Regions from separate parts of the Caballeronia sp. LZ033 genome, predicted to be linked through region 1. Evidence: riboswitches for the same ligand, from Rfam matches in the RefSeq annotation. Region 1 holds a riboswitch; the other holds the start of a gene.
What was found. Region 1 has a riboswitch for thiamine pyrophosphate ahead of QCE62_RS13680 (FAD-dependent oxidoreductase). Riboswitches for the same ligand answer to the same signal wherever they lie in the genome.

Region 1 (8,930 bases):
AGTCGAGAGCAGTCTTTTTCATCGTCTTCCCAAAGAGAATCTTTTCGCAGATGGCGCGTGACGGTCTGTGGCCTTCACAACGCCCGCGCCGGATCCGGCGCCTGGCACCGGGTTCTAGCTGAACATCAGCGCGGTCAGCAGGAAATCGAGCCCGAGCACGGCCAGCGACGCGTACACGACGGTTTTCGTCGTCGCGCGCGACACGCCTTCCGGCGTCGGCCTCGCTTCGTAGCCTTGGAACAGCGCGATGAACGTCACCGCGAAACCGAACACCACGCTCTTGAGGACGCCGTTGCCGACGTCGCGCCAGACATCCACGCCGCTTTGCATCTGCGACCAGAACGCGCCCGGATCCACGCCGATCAGCATCACCCCGACCACATAGCCGCCGAGAATGCCCACCGCGCTGAAAATGGCCGCCAGCACCGGCATGGCGATGATGCCCGCCCACAGGCGCGGCGCCACGACGACCCGCAAGGGATCGACGGCCATCATTTCCATGGCCGTGAGTTGTTCGCCGGCCTTCATCAAGCCGATTTCCGCCGTCAGCGACGTGCCCGCGCGCCCGGCGAACAGCAGCGCGGTGACGACCGGGCCGAGTTCGCGCACCAGCGACAGCGCGACCAGCAGGCCGAGCGCCTGTTCGGAACCGTAGCGGCTCAGCGTGTAATAGCCCTGCAAGCCGAGCACGAAACCGACGAACAGGCCCGACACCGCGATGATGACGAGCGAATAGTTGCCGACGAAGTGAATCTGTTTCGTGACGAGCCGCGGACGGCGCAGCAGCGGGAAGAATTCGAGCACGAGCCGCGCGAACATGCGCGTGGCGTAGCCCGCGGTGCCGAAGCCGTCCAGCACCCAGCGTCCGATTGCGCTGATCATGCGCGCCCTCCGATGCCGAAATCCTCAGCAAGCGGAGTGCTCGCGTAGTGGAACTTGAACGGGCCGTCCGGCGTGCCGTCGATGAACTGGCGCACGGTCGGGTCTTCCGAGGCCCGCAGTTGCGCCGGCGTGCCTTCGGCGTGAATGCCGCCGTTCGCGATGAAATACACGTAGTCGGCGATGGCGAAGGATTCGGGCACGTCGTGCGTGACCAGAATGGATGTGGCGCCGAGGGCGTCGTTGAGCGTGCGGATGAGCTGCGCCGTGATGCCGAGCGAGATGGGATCGAGGCCGGCGAAGGGCTCGTCGTACATCATCAGTTGCGGATCCAGGGCGATGGCGCGCGCCAGCGCCACGCGCCGCGCCATGCCGCCGGAAATCTCCGACGGCGCGAGGTCGCGCGCGCCGCGCAGGCCGACCGCGTTCAGCTTCATCAGCACGAGGTCGCGGATCAGATCTTCCGGAAGATCGGTGTGTTCGCGCAGTGCAAACGCGACGTTTTCGAACACGGTCTGGTCCGTGAACAGCGCGCCGAACTGGAACAGCATGCCCATCTTGCGGCGCAGTGCGTACAGGCCTTCGCGCGTCTGCGCGCCGACGTCCTGGCCGCCGAACATCACCTGGCCGCGGCTCGCCTTCACGAGGCCGCCGATCAGACGCAAGGTAGTGGTCTTGCCGCAGCCGGAGCCGCCCATGACGGCGACCACCTGCCCACGCGTGAAACGCATGTTCAGGTTGGATAGAACGAGCCGGTCGCCGTAGCCGAAATCGACGTCGCGCAGCTCCAGCAGAGTCTCGGAAGAAGCAGGCACTGGGTAAGAGATTCCGTTGACGCAAGAGGCCGAATTATAGGGCCTGCGCGCAATCGGTGCTTTGCCTAGGGCCGTGCCTCCGCCTTTTTGAGAGTTTTCACGGTTGACCAGCAAACATTTGTTGCAATGTCGAAACCGCTACGGCGGTGTCCGGCGCCTCGGTGACGGCACGCACTACCGCGCCGCTGCCGACGCCCGTCGCGAGCACGCCGGGCATCGCCTGGGCATCGATTCCGCCGATCGCCACCAGCGGCACGCGGCCCGACAGCAACTGCACGTAGCGCGCGAGCCGCGCCAGGCCCTGCGGTTTGGTCGGCATGACCTTGGTCGTGGTCGGGAACACGGCGCCGAGAGCCAGGTAGCTCGGCCGGAAATGCAGCGCGCGCAGCATCTCGTAATAGCCGTGCGTGGACAGGCCGAGCCGCACGCCGGCCCGCGCGATCGCGTTCAGATCCGCCGTCTGCACGTCTTCCTGGCCGAGATGCACGCCATAGGCGCCCGCCGCGATCGCCTCGCGCCAGTGATCGTTGATGAACAGCTGCGCGCCGTGCCGGCGCCCCGCTTCGACCGAAAGCGAAATTTGCTCGCGCAAAACGGCGGGCGTGTCGGAGCCGGTCGACTTGCGGCGCAGCTGCGCCGTGCGCACGCCGAGATCGAGGACCCGTTCCACCCAGGTGGCATCCGGCAGCACCGGATACAGCCCGAGCCGGTCCGGACACGGCGCGAAGCCGCCTTCCGGTGCGGGCGGCAAGTCCGCGACGCGCGGGAAGGTCGCGAAATCGACGGGCCATGCGTCGTCGCGCGCCTCGTCGCCGGCACGCCACGCGAGCGCGAGCACCAGCGCGTCTTGCGGCTCGAAGTTGCAATCAAGGAACGCCGCGAGCGCCGCGAGCCAGTCGTCGCTGCGTGCGCCTTCCAGTGCGAAACGCTCGTCGCCCCGATGCAGCACCACGCGCTCCTCATGGGCTTCGAGCACGGCCGCGCCCTGCTCCGTCAGGCGCCCGGCGTCGGCGTCGTGCGCCTCGGTGAACACGATCAGGTCGTTCGCCTGCGGCGTTTCGGGCGCGGTCAGGCAAATGCGCCAGCGCGTTTCCGCAACGGGCCAGTCGCCCAGCCGGGCGCGGATCCGTTCCGCGACCTCGATCAGCTCGTCCGCCGGCGGCCAGAACACTTCACGATTCAGCAAGCTCATGCCGCGCCTCCTTCCTGATGCCAGAACGGCATGCCGACCACCGGCGTGCTCGCCTGCGCGCTGTCGCGCTCGGCCATCGGTCCGGCGAGAAACGCGGTGCGTCCCGCCTCGACGCCCAGCGCGAACGCCCGCGCCATCTGCGGCGGAAAGGTCGCCTGCGACACCGCCGTGTTGAGCAGCACGCCGTCGAAGCCCCATTCCATCACCTGACTGGCGTGCGACGGCACGCCGAGCCCGGCATCGACGATCAGCGGCACGTCCGGCAAACGCTCGCGCAGCGTGCGCAGCCCGTACGGATTGGTCACGCCGCGACCGGTGCCGATCGGCGCGCCCCATGGCATCAGCGCTTCGCAGCCCACGTCGAGCAGGCGCCGGCCGATCACGAGGTCTTCCGTGCAATAGGGCAGCACCTTGAAGCCATCGCGGATCAGCTTCGACGCCGCCTCGACCAGACCGATCGGATCGGGCTGCAAGGTGTAGTCGTCGCCGATCAGTTCGAGCTTGATCCAGGGCGTCTCGAACACTTCGCGGGCCATGCAGGCCGTGGTCAGCACCTCGTCGACGCTCTGGCAGCCCGCCGTGTTCGGCAGCAGCGCGACGCCGTGACGCTTGAGCACGTCGAAGAAGCCGGCCTCGCCAGTCTCGGACTGGCGCCGCAGCGCAACCGTCACCATGCCGGGACGCGCGGCGTCGATGGCGTCCGACAGCGATTGCAGCGACGGATAACGCGACGTGCCGAGCAAGAGCCGGCTCGGGAACGACTGGCCGTAGAGCGTGAGCACGTCGGCGGTCTGTGTGGTCATGATGGGATCCTTCGATTCTTCGGAATGCGTCATGCGACCTAGCCGCCCGCGACGGGCGACACGACGTCGAGCCGGTCGCCGGCGGAAAGCGTACGGATGGCGTGCTCGCCGCGCGCGACGAACTGGCCGTTGAGCGCGACGGCGAACGGCGGTTTCGCGCCGAAGGCGGCGAGCGCCTCGTTGACGGTGGCGGCGTCGGGCAGCTCGAAGGCGCGCTGATTGATGTGGATGTTCATGGCTTTGTCTCTTGTCTAGTGCGACAGCGCCGGCGCCGGTGTCGCAACAGTGTCGGCCGCGCCATGCAGCAGTTCCGGCCAGCGGGCGGCGCGGCGATGTTCATCGAAGCTCGCGTGGCTGGCTACATTGCCGGCGATGAGCGCTTCCGCCAGCCGGCACGCGGCGTCCGCGACTTCGGGCGCAATCATGAAGCCATGCCGATACAGCCCGTTCACGCGCACCGTCCGTGCCCCGTCCCAGACGATGGCGGGCCGGTGATCCGGCAAGGTCGGCCGGCAGTGGGCGTTGAGCTCGAGGATGCGCGCCTCGCCGAAACCCGGATGCACGGCGAACGCGGCGCTCAGCAGTTCGAGCGCGGACCGCACGCTCACCGGCGACATGTCCTCGCCTTCGATTTCCGTCGCGCCGATCACGTAGAGATCGTCCTGCTTCGGCGCGATATAGAGCGGATAGCGCGGATGCAGCAGCCGCACCGGCCGCGACAGCCCGATGCCCGGCGCGTGCACTCGCGCCACCTCGCCGCGAATTCCGCGCAGCGCGGGCCAGGCGGGCTTGCCGCCGAGGCCGCGGCAATCGATGATCCAGCGCGCGTCGGGCATGGCCTCGACCGTCGTGTTCCAGTGCGTGCGCACGCCGCGCGCGGCGAGTCCCGCGGCCAATGCGGCGAGCGCCTGGCGGTTGTCGAGCTGTCCTTCGTTCGGCAGCAGCCAGCCTTGCGCGAAACGCGTGCCGAGCGCCGGTTCCGCCTGCGCGACCTGGGTGCCGGCGAGCTTGACGAAGCCGCCATCGAGCAGGCCGGCCGGAGAATTGGCGCGCAGCCGGCGTTCGAGCAAGGGCGCCTCGGCGCGATCCGCGCCATGCCAGACGACAAGCGTGCCGTTGCGCTGGAAAAAGACCGGCTCGGGCAATTGCGCGATGAGCCCCGGCCAGCGTTCGAGCGATGCCGCGCCGAGCCCGACCACAAGCGGTTCCGCGCTGGCGGCTTCGGCGAGCGGCGCCAGCATCGCGGCGGCAACCCAGGCGGCCGACTGCGAGCCGAGCGCGTCGCCGCGCTCGAAAAGACTCACTCGATGCCCCGCGCCTGCGAGCTGCCAGGCCACGAGCCGGCCGACGAGCCCGCCGCCGATCACGGCGAAATCCGCCTGGGGGTCGGCGGTCTGATGGATGCTGTTCAATTCGATGTCTCCTATCGGCCGGCGCGGGCACATAAAGCGTGCGCACGAGGCTCATGCCTCACGCTGCGTCAGAAAGGAGGAAGGCAGAATTGGCCCGATCCGTCCGTGCAGGCGCTGCGGCACATCACAAGGACGACATGGGCGGAGAGACCGGCCCGGCTGCGGATGCGCGCCGGACGGAAAGAACAAGGTGCGGAAGAAACTGGAGGAATGGCGCGGGTGGCGCGCGTTCTCCGGAAACTTCCCTCGCCGGTATTACCCGGATCGGGTGCAAAGGGTCTCTCTCAGCCTCGCTGCGTGAGGGCCGGTTCCGGCCGTCGATGCATGCAAAGCACCCCTGTTTCGTCGAAGGTCATTAGAACATGAAAGGCAAAGGCGCTGCAAACCGGGATTGCGCCCTGCTTTTTTCCTGTGCGGCGGCACTCTGGCACAATGCCGCGAACACGGTTCAGCCGGCGAGCGCGCGAAATTAAGTGAGCGTTAAGGCAAGTTCGGAACAATTTGCAGGCCCGAAACTGGCTGCCCTGAACACCACCGCAGGCCGCAGCCGGCCGCACCGCGCAGCACGCCCGTCGCGCGACCACGCAACAATCCGCCGCCCGAAGGGCGCATCGGCAGGAAGCTCATGATCGACACACGCACCGAAAATACTCAGCAAAAGGCCGACGAAGTCTCGGCGTGGAGCCTCATCAAGCCCTACTGGGTTTCCGAGGAACGCGGCTTCGCGTGGGGCCTGCTCGTGGCGATCATCGCGATCAACATGACGGTCGTGTGGATCAACGTCCGGCTCAACAGCTGGAACGCGGACTTCTACAACGCGCTGCAGAACAAGAACGTCAAGGATTTCCCGCACCTGCTGCTGATCTTCACCGGCCTGGCATTCGCTTACATCCTGCTCGCGGTCTATGGACGGTATCTGCGGCAGATGCTGGCGTTCCGCTGGCGGCAATGGCTGACGAACAAGTATCTCGAACAATGGTTCGGCGACAAGGCGTTCTATCGAATTGAACGCGACCGGCTCGCCGACAACCCTGACCAGCGTATCAGCGACGACCTGCAATCCTTCGCGACCACGACGCTTTCGCTCTCGCTCGATCTGCTCTCGACGCTCGTCACGCTGGTCACGTTCATCACGATCCTGTGGACCATCGCGGGCGCGCTGACCTTCTCGCTCGGCGGCACGCCGATCACGATTCCGGGCTACATGGTCTGGGCCGCCGCGCTGTACGCGATCCTGGGCTCGCTGATCATCCAGAAGGTCGGGCATCCGCTGGTATCGATCAACTACCAGCAGCAGAAGGTGGAAGCGGACTTCCGCTTCGGGCTGATCCGCGTGCGCGAGAACGCCGAACAGATTGCCTTCTACGACGGCATCACGACCGAAACGGCGACCGCCAAGTCCATCTTCCAGCGCATTCGCGACAACTGGTGGCTGATCATGAAGTACACGAAGCGCATGACCTTCGTGCTGAGTTTCTATGGCCAGATCGCCATCATCTTTCCGATCATGGTCGCGGCGCCGCGCTACTTCGCGGGCGCGTTCTCGTTTGGCGTGCTGATGCAGATTTCATCGGCGTTCGGCACGGTCAGCGATTCGTTTTCCTGGTTCATCAACAGTTATTCGACCTTGGTCGAATGGCGCGCCACGGTGAATCGTCTGCGTGAATTCAAGCGCGTGATGCGCTCCACCCACATCCGCGAGGAAAACTCGCCGGCGACCGCGCGCGGCGGCATCAACCTGCACTACACGAGCACGCCGTCGCTCACGACCAAGGGTCTGACGCTCGCGCTGCCGAACGGCACGCCGCTGTCGCGGGTGGCGAACGTGTCGGTGGAGCCGGGCTCGCGCTGGCTGGTGGTCGGACCGTCGGGCTCGGGCAAGAGCACCCTGATGCGGGCGCTCGCGGGACTGTGGCCGTTCGGCGACGGCACCATCGACGCTCCCGTCGACGCGAAGATGATGTTCATCCCGCAAGTGAGCTATCTGCCGATCGGCACGCTGCGTGCGGCGCTCGCGTATCCGTCGCCGGGCGGCACGTTCAGCGACGAAGAAACCCGCGAGGCGCTGCGTCTCTGCAATCTCGGGTCGTATGTGGATCGGCTGGAGGAAAGTGCGCATTGGGCGCGGAGTCTGTCGCCGGGCGAGCAGCAACGTCTGGCCGCGGCGCGCGTGCTGCTGCACAAGCCGGATTTCCTGTTCCTCGATGAAGCGACCAGCGCGCTCGACGCGGAGAACGAACTGCATATCTACAACACGGTGCTGGAGAAGCTGCCGAAGGCGGCGATTCTGAGCGTCGCGCATCGTGAGTCGGTCGCGATGTTCCATGACTACAAGATCGAGATCGAGAGGACGATGGCGGAAGCTTGAGGCGGTTTTCGGTTTCGGGTGGGTCGCGAGGACCACATCGGTGAGGGATTGCTGGTGCGGTTTTTTCTTTGCTATCTGGCGCAGTAGTCAACAGCGCCTGCGCTCCTGAAAACCAAAAAGGCGGACAGCCTTTCGACCATCCGCCTTTCTCAAGCCTGACAAGACGACCCTTTAACGCGGCAGCTCACTGCTCCCCATCAGGAACGCATCGACCGACCGCGCGCACTGGCGTCCTTCGCGAATCGCCCACACCACCAGCGACTGGCCGCGCCGCATATCGCCCGCCGTGAACACCTTGTCCACCGACGTGTAATACGCTTTGTCGCCTTCGGTCGAAGCACGCACGTTGCCGCGCGCATCCTTCTCGACGCCGAACGCTTCCAGCACCGGCGACACCGGCTGCGTAAAGCCCATCGCGAGCAGCACGAGATCGGCCTTCATCTCGAACTCCGAACCCGGCACTTCCTGCATCTTGCCGCCCTTCCACTCGACGCGCACCGCAATCAGCTTCTCGACCTTGCCGTTCTTGCCCTCGAAGCGCTTCGTCGCCACCGACCAGTCACGCTCGCAGCCCTCTTCATGCGACGAAGACGTGCGCAGCTTGATCGGCCAGTACGGCCACACGAGCGGCTTGTTCTCTTCTTCAGGCGGCTGCGCCAGCAGTTCGAACTGCGTCACGCCCTTCGCGCCATGCCGGTTCGACGTGCCGACACAATCCGAACCCGTATCGCCGCCGCCGATCACGACCACATGCTTGCCCTTGGCCAGCAGCTGGTCCGGGACCTTGTCACCGGCATTGACCTTGTTCTGCTGCGGCAGGAATTCCATCGCGTAGTAGATGCCCTGGAGCTCGCGGCCCGGCACCGGCAGATCACGCGGCGTTTCCGACCCGCCCGCGATCACCACGGCGTCGAACTGTTCCTTCAGCTCGTCCGGCGTGATGGTTTCCTTCGCCGTGTTGGCGATGTATTCCGGCATCGCTTCCTTGCCGATGAACACATTGGTGCGGAACGACACGCCTTCCGCTTCCATCTGGCGCATGCGGCGGTCGATCAGCCACTTCTCCAGCTTGAAGTCGGGAATGCCGTAGCGCAGCAGGCCGCCGATGCGGTCGTTCTTCTCGAACACGACGACGTCATGTCCCGCGCGTCCCAGCTGCTGCGCGGCAGCGAGTCCCGCGGGACCGGAACCGACCACGGCAACCTTCTTGCCCGTCTTGTGCTTCGGCGGCTGCGGCACGACCCAGCCTTCGGCGAAGGCCTTGTCGATGATCGCGTGCTCGATCGATTTGATGCCGACCGGATCGTCGTTGATGCCCAGCGTACACGCCGATTCGCACGGCGCCGGGCAGATGCGGCCCGTGAACTCCGGGAAGTTGTTGGTGGAATGCAGCACGTTGATCGCGCTCTTCCAGTCCTGCTGGAACACCAGATCGTTGAAGTCCGGAATGATGTTGTTGAC
Region 2 (8,930 bases), 1.9 Mb from region 1:
TCAGCTCGGCATAGGCGAACAGGCAGAACGGCGCGGCGGAATTGAGAATGCCGACGACCAGCAACGGCAGCCAGCAGCGGCGCAGCGTCGCAAGCGTGGCGTCGAGTGGACGTCGCGCGAGCAGCATCGCCACGAGAAACAGCGCGCCGATGCCGACGCGCAGCGCCATCAGCGGCGCGACGCCGAACTCGACGACCCCCACGCGAATAAAGAGAAACGACGCGCCCCACAGGGCGGCGAGCACGATCAGTTGCAACACATTGGCGAGGGACATGGCGGGACGGACGTCGGGATTGCAACGAAAGTCCGCGCATGCTAACACCGGCTCGTACCCATCCGGTCATCCGCCGGAAGAGAGCGCAAGAACCGGTAGAAGCCGCCCCCGCCGCGTCGTCAATGCAGCGGAATCATCCACGTCAGCACGTTCTGCTGCAGCCATACGAGCACGCCCAGCAGCACCGTGAGCAGGATCGAATGCCAGAAGGTGCGCGCGAACACGAGACCCTCGCGTCCCTTGAGTTCCGTCGTGGCGACGCCCGTCGCAATGTTCTGCGGCGAGATCATCTTGCCCATCACGCCGCCCGACGAATTGGTCGCCGCCATCAGCACCGGATTGAGATTCAGCTGGTTCGCCGCCACCACCTGCAGGTTGCCGAACAGCGCGTTGCCCGAGGTATCGCTGCCCGACAGGAACACCGCTACCCAGCCGAGGAACGCCGAGACCAGCGGAAAGAACGCGCCCACCGACGCCACGCCCAGTCCGAGCGTGTAGTTCATCCCGGAGTAGTTCATCAGGTAAGCCAGTCCGACGATGGTCGCTACCGTGAGGATCGCGATGCGCGTCTGCACCCACGTATCGCCGATCGCCGCGGTGAAGTCGCGCGCGGGCAGCTTCACCAGCAGCGCGGTGATGATCGCCGCGACGAGGATCGCCGTGCCGGTCGCGAGCGGCTGGAAGTCCCAGATGGCGCCGTAGGGCTGGTTGTACAGCGTGATGAACACGGCCTTGTCGAGACCCGGCCAGGGGATCTTGATGTCGCCGATCAGGAAGATCTTGAGCACCGTCCACACGATCACCACCACCGACACGACGATCCACGGCACCCAGCCATGACCGCCCGAGAGCGTCGCACGCGTGTCGGACAGGCGGTCGACGTTGACGGCGAAGCGCTCGTCCGCGACCGGCTTCCACACGCGCAGGAACGCGATCGTCAGGATCAGAGAGACGAGCGAGGACAGCACGTCGGTCAGCGCATAGCTGATGAAGTTGGAGGTCACGAACTGCGTCAGCGCGAAGCTGCCGCCCGAGACGAGCAGCACCGGCCAGATGCGCAGCATGTTGCGAAACCCCGCATACACGCTGATCACATAGAACGGCAGCAACAGCGCGAACAGCGGCAACTGGCGGCCGACCATCTTTGCGAGGGCGTCGGTGGGCAGGTGCGTGACCGCGCCGAGCACCGTGATCGGCACGCCCAGCGCGCCGAAGGCGACCGGCGCGGTGTTGAAGATCAGCGTGAAGGTGAGGGCTTCGAGCGTCGGGAAGCCGAGCAGGATCAGCAGCGAACTGGTGATGGCGATCGGCGTGCCGAAACCGGAAATGCCTTCGAGCAGCGCGCCGAACGAGAAGCCGATCACGACAAGGACGATGCGACGGTCGTTCGGCAGGTTATCGACCATCCACAGGCGGAAGGCTTCGAAGCGTCCCGAGCGCTGCGCGATGTTGTACAGCAGGATGGCGGCGAACACGATCCACATGACCGGCCAGAGCGCGAAGACGGCGCCTGCCGCGACCGAATCGAGCGCCAGTCCCACCGGGAAATGCCAGCCCGCGACCGCGATGATCAGCCCGAGCACGAGACCCGCGAGCGAGGCCTGCCAGGCCGGGCGGCGCGCCCAGCCGAGCAGGACGAGCACGAGCAAGATGGGCAGCGCGGCGACGATGAACGATGCGAACAGCGAATGAGCGATCGGCGTGAGGATCTGATGGAACATCGCGTCTCCTTGCGGACATGAGCAGGAGCGGCGAGTTGGCTCGCCGCCGTGCGCGTCCCATCAATGCGAAAGCTGCGGGCGTCCGCGCTGCGGGCGTATTGACGCCTTAAGCGGGCGCATAACGCGCACACTAAGAATAGGGCGCGATCCGTTTGCGTCAAGGCGTGAATGCCCGCGCATTGCGGCGCGGCGGGCATCTGCGTGCCCTGACGCGCGCGTCGGCCGACGGATTAACCCGCGCCGATAACGCCGGGCGCTCAACCCTCGGCGACGTTGGGCACGACTTCGTCTCGTCGCGCGACGGGTGTCTGCCGGAACACCCAGATGGTCAGCAGGCCGAGCGAGGCGAGCATCCAGAGCAGGAAAAATACGAAGGCCATCATGTCCGACTCCCCGAGAACCGATGTTTTCGCAACGTTGATCCGCGTTGCGCGACGGCAAATGAGGGACACGACTAGCCAGTTTCGTGCCAAAGGTCTGGCGATATCCGCCAAGTCTCTGACGGAAAAGGAAAGTGCTCCAGCGCACGCAGGCCGTCGGCGCGCTGGAGTGCATCAGTTGGCCGGAAAATGTTGCAGGTTTGTTACTGGCAGGCCGAGTCGGCGCGGCGAGTCGCACGTCGCCGCGTGAGCGCGTTGGAATTCAGTGGCCATGTCCGCCGCCGCCACCGTGCCAACCGCCGCCGCCTTGCCACCCGTGGCCGTATCCACCGCCGCCGTGCCAGCCGCCGCCGCCGTGCCCCCCATGGCCGTAGTAGCCGCCGCCACGCCAGCCGCGGCCCCAGCAGCAACCACCGCCGCCCCAGTAGCCGAAGCTGAATGAAACCGGCGCATAGCCGTAATACGCCGGGTAGCCGCCATAGGCGGGGTAATAGGGGTAGCCGGCGTACGGGTAGGGATAGGTCTGGTAGTAATTCGAGTAGTTCGGATCGAGGGCGCCGATCGCGTATTCATACTGCGGTGGCAAGGTCGCTGAAGACGCAGTGGCTACCGTCGCGCCGGACGCCGGAACGGTGAACTCGCGCTGCGTGTAAGCGGTGCTGACAACTGGGTAAGGCGGATAGGCCGGGTAACCGTAGTAGCACCCGCCGAGAAGCGTTGCGGTGGCCGTAGCCGCGATGACGGCCGACCTTCGGAGAACGAGACGAGCGAATTCCATGATCCTGCTCCTGACGGTGTGTAACGCCCGGTGTAGATCGATGATGAAGCGTTGCTGCCGGGCGGGTCCGTCATGAATCAGCTTACTCGAACGGCGGCGCTGCGGTCGGCCGACGGTCGGAAGGGGAGATGACCGGGTGGCCGTTTGTGTCAGTTCTGAAACGTGGCGGCGAAACGACTGCGTTTCGCCGTACCGGGCAGGCCGGATTACTTCCCGACCTGATTGCCGATGATGCCGCCGACGGCCGCGCCGCCGAGCGTCGAAAGTCCGCTGCCGCCGATGGCGGCGCCGCCCGCTGCCCCGACGCCTGCGCCGATCGCGGTATCCCGTTGACGCGTGCTCATGTCGCCGCAGGCTGTCAGGCCCCCGAGAAGCGCCACGACCGTTGCAGCGACGCCGATCTGTTTGATGTTTTTCATGTCGACTCTCCGAATACGATGTTGAGCGAAGCGGCGGCGGGGCGGCTTCCAGGCATCCGCAGGAGCCGCGACTGTCCCGACCGCTTCGTCGCTTGACCAGCAGGAAAAGTGCCTGATTCGTCTGGAGAGGCTCAAGCCTTATGGAACAAGGCCGGCGCCGGATGCGCCAGCAAAAAAGGCCCGACGCACACGAAGCGCGTCAGGCCGTTGATCGCTACTGAAAACGGTCCGGCATCAGGTCGGCTGATAGATCTCCGAACCCTTCTTCACGAATTCGATCGCCTTGGTTTCCATGCCTTTCGCCAGCGCATCCTGTTCGCTGAGGCCCTGTTTCGCCGCGAAATCGCGCACGTCCTGCGTGATCTTCATCGAGCAGAAATGCGGGCCGCACATCGAGCAGAAGTGCGCGACCTTGGCCGAATCCTTCGGCAGGGTTTCATCGTGGAATTCGCGCGCCTTGTCCGGGTCCAGGCCCAGATTGAACTGGTCTTCCCAGCGGAACTCGAAACGCGCCTTCGACAAGGCGTTGTCGCGCACCTGCGCGCCCGGATGCCCCTTGGCCAGATCGGCCGCGTGCGCCGCGAGCTTGTAGGTGATGATGCCTTCCTTGACGTCGTCCTTGTTCGGCAGGCCCAAGTGCTCCTTCGGCGTGACATAGCACAGCATCGCCGTGCCGAACCAGCCGATCATCGCCGCGCCGATGCCCGACGTGATGTGGTCGTAGCCCGGCGCAATGTCGGTCGTCAGCGGCCCGAGCGTGTAGAACGGCGCCTCGTCACACCATTGCAGCTGGAGATCCATATTCTCCTTGATGAGCTGCATCGGCACGTGGCCCGGACCTTCGATCATCACCTGCACGTCGTGCTTCCACGCCACCTGCGTGAGCTCGCCGAGCGTCTTCAGTTCGCCGAGCTGGGCTTCGTCGTTGGCGTCGTAGATCGAGCCGGGACGCAGGCCGTCGCCGAGCGAGAACGAGACGTCGTACTGCTTCATGATTTCGCAGATGTCTTCGAAGTGCTCGTAGATGAAGCTCTCGCGATGATGCGCGAGACACCATTTCGCCATGATCGAGCCGCCGCGCGACACGATGCCCGTCATCCGGTTGGCGGTCAGCGGCACGTATTGCAGGCGCACGCCGGCGTGGATCGTGAAATAGTCGACGCCCTGTTCCGCCTGCTCGATGAGCGTGTCGCGGAAGATTTCCCAGGTCAGGTCCTCGGCCTTGCCGTTGACCTTTTCGAGCGCCTGGTAGATGGGCACCGTGCCGATCGGCACCGGCGAATTGCGGATGATCCACTCGCGCGTTTCGTGAATGTGCTTGCCGGTGGAAAGGTCCATCACCGTGTCGCCGCCCCAGCGGATCGCCCAGGTCATCTTGTCGACTTCTTCGCCGATCGACGACGTCACCGCCGAATTGCCGATGTTCGCGTTGATCTTCACGAGGAAGTTGCGGCCGATGATCATCGGCTCGCTTTCCGGGTGATTGATGTTCGCCGGGATGATGGCGCGCCCGCGGGCCACTTCGTCGCGCACGAACTCGGGCGTGATCGCCTTCAGCGCGTCCTTGCCGAACGCCGCTGCACCGAAGGCCTGGCCCGGATGCTGGCGGCCCATCATGGCGGCGAGCTTCTCGCCGTTCGGGCCGCTCTGCTTCAGGCTTTCGAGGTATTCGGCGCGCCGCTGGTTTTCGCGGATCGCGATGTATTCCATCTCCGGCGTGATGATGCCGGCGCGCGCGTAGTGCATCTGCGATACGTTCTTGCCGGCGAGCGCGCGGCGCGGCTTGCGATGCAGGCCGGGGAAACGCAGTTCGGCGGTCTTGTCATCGGCGGCGCGCTCGCGGCCGAAGTCGCTGGAGAGGCCGGCGAGTTCTTCGGTGTCGCCGCGCTGTTCGATCCATGCGCCGCGCAGCGCGGGCAATCCCGAACGGATGTCGATCTTCGCTTCCGGGTCCGTGTAGGGGCCGGACGTGTCGTACACGTAGACGGGCGGATTCTTCTCGCCGCCGAAGCCGTCGGGGGTGTCGGACTGGGTGATTTCGCGCATCGGCACGCGGATGTCGGGCGTCGAACCGGTGACGTAGACCTTGCGCGAGTTCGGCAGCGGCGCGATGGCGGCGGCGTCGACGACGGCGTTTTCGGACAGGAACTTGGGATTGGCATTCATGTGCTGTTTCTCCTTGCGACAGAAGTGAGCGCGTGGGCGCTTGCTTCCGTCCCATGCGAAGCAATAGGGACGATATTTTTCAGCACGAGCGATGACGCCGCCCGAACTGACTCAGGAGCTAAACAGGAGGAACGAGATGGAAAGGTACGGGCTCGGAAGAGGTGGCCGGATGCGGCAGGCCATGGAGCCCGAACGCTTCCCTGCGCTGGCATTATCCAGATCAGGTTCAAAGGGTATTTCTCACCCACGCCGCACGAAGCGGTTCGGTCATGTCAGGCCGGCCAAACCGCGATGCGCAACGCAGGACCCCCGCGTTAGCAGCCGTGACATTACACCGCGGCGTGGCGTCTTGGCAACCATCGGCGAAATCCTTCGAATGGGCAGGGCGCTTACTGCATAATGGCGGGCGCCGCAAATTCCGGGTTTTCCCGGAGCGCTTGCGGCTCATCGTGCGACCCTTCCCGCGTACTCCGTTTATCCCGCATTTCCTCGTTCTGCCATGCCGTTGAGTCTGGTTTTTGCTGCTACGCTTTCGCCGGTTTTTGTCTCATCGATCCGGCGCGCAGCCGTCGCGGAGTAATGCATGTCCGCGCTTCCGCCGCCGCGCCTGCCATTCAGTTTTCCCGATCGTTTTCCGTTTCGTGCGCCGCGTTCCTTCAAGGGGCAGGTAGCGCTCGCGCTGGCCGTCGTCTACCTCGTCTGGGGCTCGACGTATCTCGGCATTCATCTCGCGCTCGAATCGTTTCCGCCGCTCTTGCTCGGCGGCCTGCGCAACCTGTGCGCGGGCATCGGGCTGTTCGCGCTCGCCGTGCATCGCAAGGCCGTGTGGCCGAGCGCGCGCGAAGTACGCAATGCGGCGCTTGTCGGCACCTTGCTTGAAGGGCTGTCGAGCGGAATGATGGCCTACGGCATGGGCACCGTCGGCACCGGCACTGCCGCCGTGATGGTCGCCACCGTGCCGCTCTTCGCGACCATCTTCACCGCGCTGTCGGGCCGGGGCGTCGCGCGCGGCGAATGGTTCGCGGTGGCGCTCGGCTTGATCGGCATCGTGTTGCTGAACCACGGCGATCCGTCGCCCAGTTCGACGGTCGGCACGCTCGCCATCCTGTGCGCCGCGATCTTCTGGGCAGGCGGCGCGCATCTGGCGGGCCGCCTGCCGCAGCCGTCCGATCTGCTGATGTCCACGGCGCTGCAGATCGGACTGGGCGGGCTTATTGCGACGGGCATCGCATTCGCCGCCGGTGAGCGGCTGACGCATGTCAGCCTCGGCGCGGGCGTGTCGTTCCTGTACCTGATGCTGATCGGTTCGATGGCCGCATATGTCGCGTACAACTTTCTGATCCGCCATACCAGCACGATCGTCGCAACGAGTTGCCTGTACGTGAATCCGGTGGTCGCCGTGCTGCTCGGCGCGGTGCTGCTGGGCGAGATCGTCACGCGCTGGACCGTCATTGCGACGGTCGTGATCCTGCTGTCGGTCGGGCTGTCTTTCTGGTTCGATCATCGCCGGCGCGGGCTGCTCTGAGCGCTTACTTTTTGTAAAAACCTCCACTTCGCGATGTTCTGCGCATGGCAGCGGCAGCTGCACGTCCGTTTCTCGCCTGCTCTCCCGAACAATTCCTCTAACAAATTCCAAAGCCTTGCTGCGCAAGGCTTTGCGGCACCCGCGCGGCGGGCGCGCACCGGCGCGGGGCATGGGCATTGCTCAGTGCAGGCACCGGAATGCGTGGCCTGAATTGCGCCGCCGAAACCGGCAAGGAAGGAAAACAGAAGGTCGGTCCGCGAGCGGGAAGGGGTAAACATCTGGACGTTCGCGCGTACCGGTCCGCGTAACGAGGTGGTCGAATACAACAAGGAAGGTGGAAACATGAAGCTCATCCGCACCGCAGCCGCGCTCGCCGCCGTTGCCTCCGTGCTGTCCGCTTGCGGCGGCAGTTCGGACGATCTGGGCAAGGAGATCGGCGTCACGCAGCCCCAGGTCCATTTCGTTCACGCGCTCCCTGGCGGGCCGAACGTCGACTTCTACGACAACGGCAAGATCCTCCAGTCGAACCTGGCTTATCCGACGGCGACCAATTTCGCCAACATCGACACGGGCCAGCACAACTTCTCGTACGCGGCCATCAACACGACGACGCAGCTCGCCACCGACACCAGCATCAACAACGCGGCGAAGGGTCACGAATACACGGTGATCGCGCTGCCGGACGCGGGCTTCCTGCCGTCGATCGCGGTGATCGACGATCCCTTCGACAAGGGTCTGCTTTCGGGCAGCGCGCGGGTGCGGGCCTTCAACGCATCGACGAACGCGCCAAACCTGGACCTGTATCTGATCGCGCCGGGCGCGAGCATCGCGAACGTGAGCCCGACGATGGCCGGCGTGTCCTACAAGAACGCCGTGCCCGCGACGAAGCAGGATTCGATCTACGTGTCGGGCGGCACGTATCAGCTGATCGCGACGCTGCCGGGTTCGAAGACGCCGGTCTATACGTCGGCTTCGTTCGATCTGGTCAATAACGCGGACTGGCTGATCACGACGCTTCCTTCGGGCAATGCGGCTTCGCAGCTCATTCCGGAGAAGATCCGTTTGCTGGTGGCGCAGGGCGGGAATACGCAGCAGCCGGTGCGGGAGTTGCCGGATACGCAGTAAGCCAGACGGTGGTTCGGAGGGAGGAGAACCGGTCGCTTGCGGCCGGTTTTTTATTTGGAGATTGGGGCTGATGACGCGGACTTGGAATCCGCGCGCCACCGGCGAATCGACTTAGACCCGCAAATCTGCTCAATCGTCAAAAAGTATCTGCTCAAAACCGAAGTATCTGCTCAAACTTCGAAAAATCTGTTCACGCGGCATCGAAGTTCTGCCCAAAAAAAATCCCGCCACGCAAAGCGGCGGGAAGACAGGGAACACGATCAACGCTATTAAACCTGCTGACGCAGGCGCCGCACTCCGGCGGCGCTCCGCGCGTCTTGCGCTTACTTGTGTTCTTCGGCGGAATTGCTGATGGCCTGGCCGCCCTTGGAGATGTCCTGGCCGGCGCCCGAAACCGTGTTGCAACCTGCGAGCATCGCCGTGCCGGCGAGCAGAAAAAGTGCGATAAGTCGAGTCATGTGTATTCCCCTTGAAGTTGAAATGCGTGACAGGAATCGCAATCGCGCATCGTGTCGGGTGGAAAGGCGCCTGTCTGACCGGTA

Region 2: another riboswitch for thiamine pyrophosphate. It lies ahead of thiC (phosphomethylpyrimidine synthase ThiC); the one in region 1 lies ahead of QCE62_RS13680 (FAD-dependent oxidoreductase).

Annotation. Positions count from the first base shown of each region.
Region 1 is NZ_JARUXQ010000001.1:2,929,639-2,938,568, forward strand. It holds gene mlaD (outer membrane lipid asymmetry maintenance protein MlaD) at 1-22, opposite strand, end outside; gene mlaE (lipid asymmetry maintenance ABC transporter permease subunit MlaE) at 115-882, opposite strand; gene QCE62_RS13660 (ABC transporter ATP-binding protein) at 879-1,694, opposite strand; gene thiE (thiamine phosphate synthase) at 1,792-2,886, opposite strand; gene QCE62_RS13670 (thiazole synthase) at 2,883-3,689, opposite strand; gene thiS (sulfur carrier protein ThiS) at 3,728-3,925, opposite strand; gene QCE62_RS13680 (FAD-dependent oxidoreductase) at 3,941-5,101, opposite strand; TPP riboswitch at 5,326-5,450, opposite strand; gene QCE62_RS13685 (ABC transporter ATP-binding protein/permease) at 5,727-7,469, shown strand; gene QCE62_RS13690 (glutamate synthase subunit beta) at 7,641-8,930, opposite strand, start outside.
Region 2 is NZ_JARUXQ010000001.1:1,061,763-1,070,692, forward strand. It holds gene QCE62_RS04760 (DMT family transporter) at 1-274, opposite strand, end outside; gene QCE62_RS04765 (L-lactate permease) at 394-1,995, opposite strand; gene QCE62_RS04770 (hypothetical protein) at 2,253-2,378, opposite strand; gene QCE62_RS04775 (hypothetical protein) at 2,638-3,153, opposite strand; gene QCE62_RS04780 (glycine zipper 2TM domain-containing protein) at 3,360-3,572, opposite strand; gene thiC (phosphomethylpyrimidine synthase ThiC) at 3,807-5,738, opposite strand; TPP riboswitch at 5,918-6,059, opposite strand; gene QCE62_RS04790 (EamA family transporter) at 6,322-7,263, shown strand; gene QCE62_RS04795 (DUF4397 domain-containing protein) at 7,606-8,388, shown strand; gene QCE62_RS04800 (entericidin A/B family lipoprotein) at 8,712-8,846, opposite strand.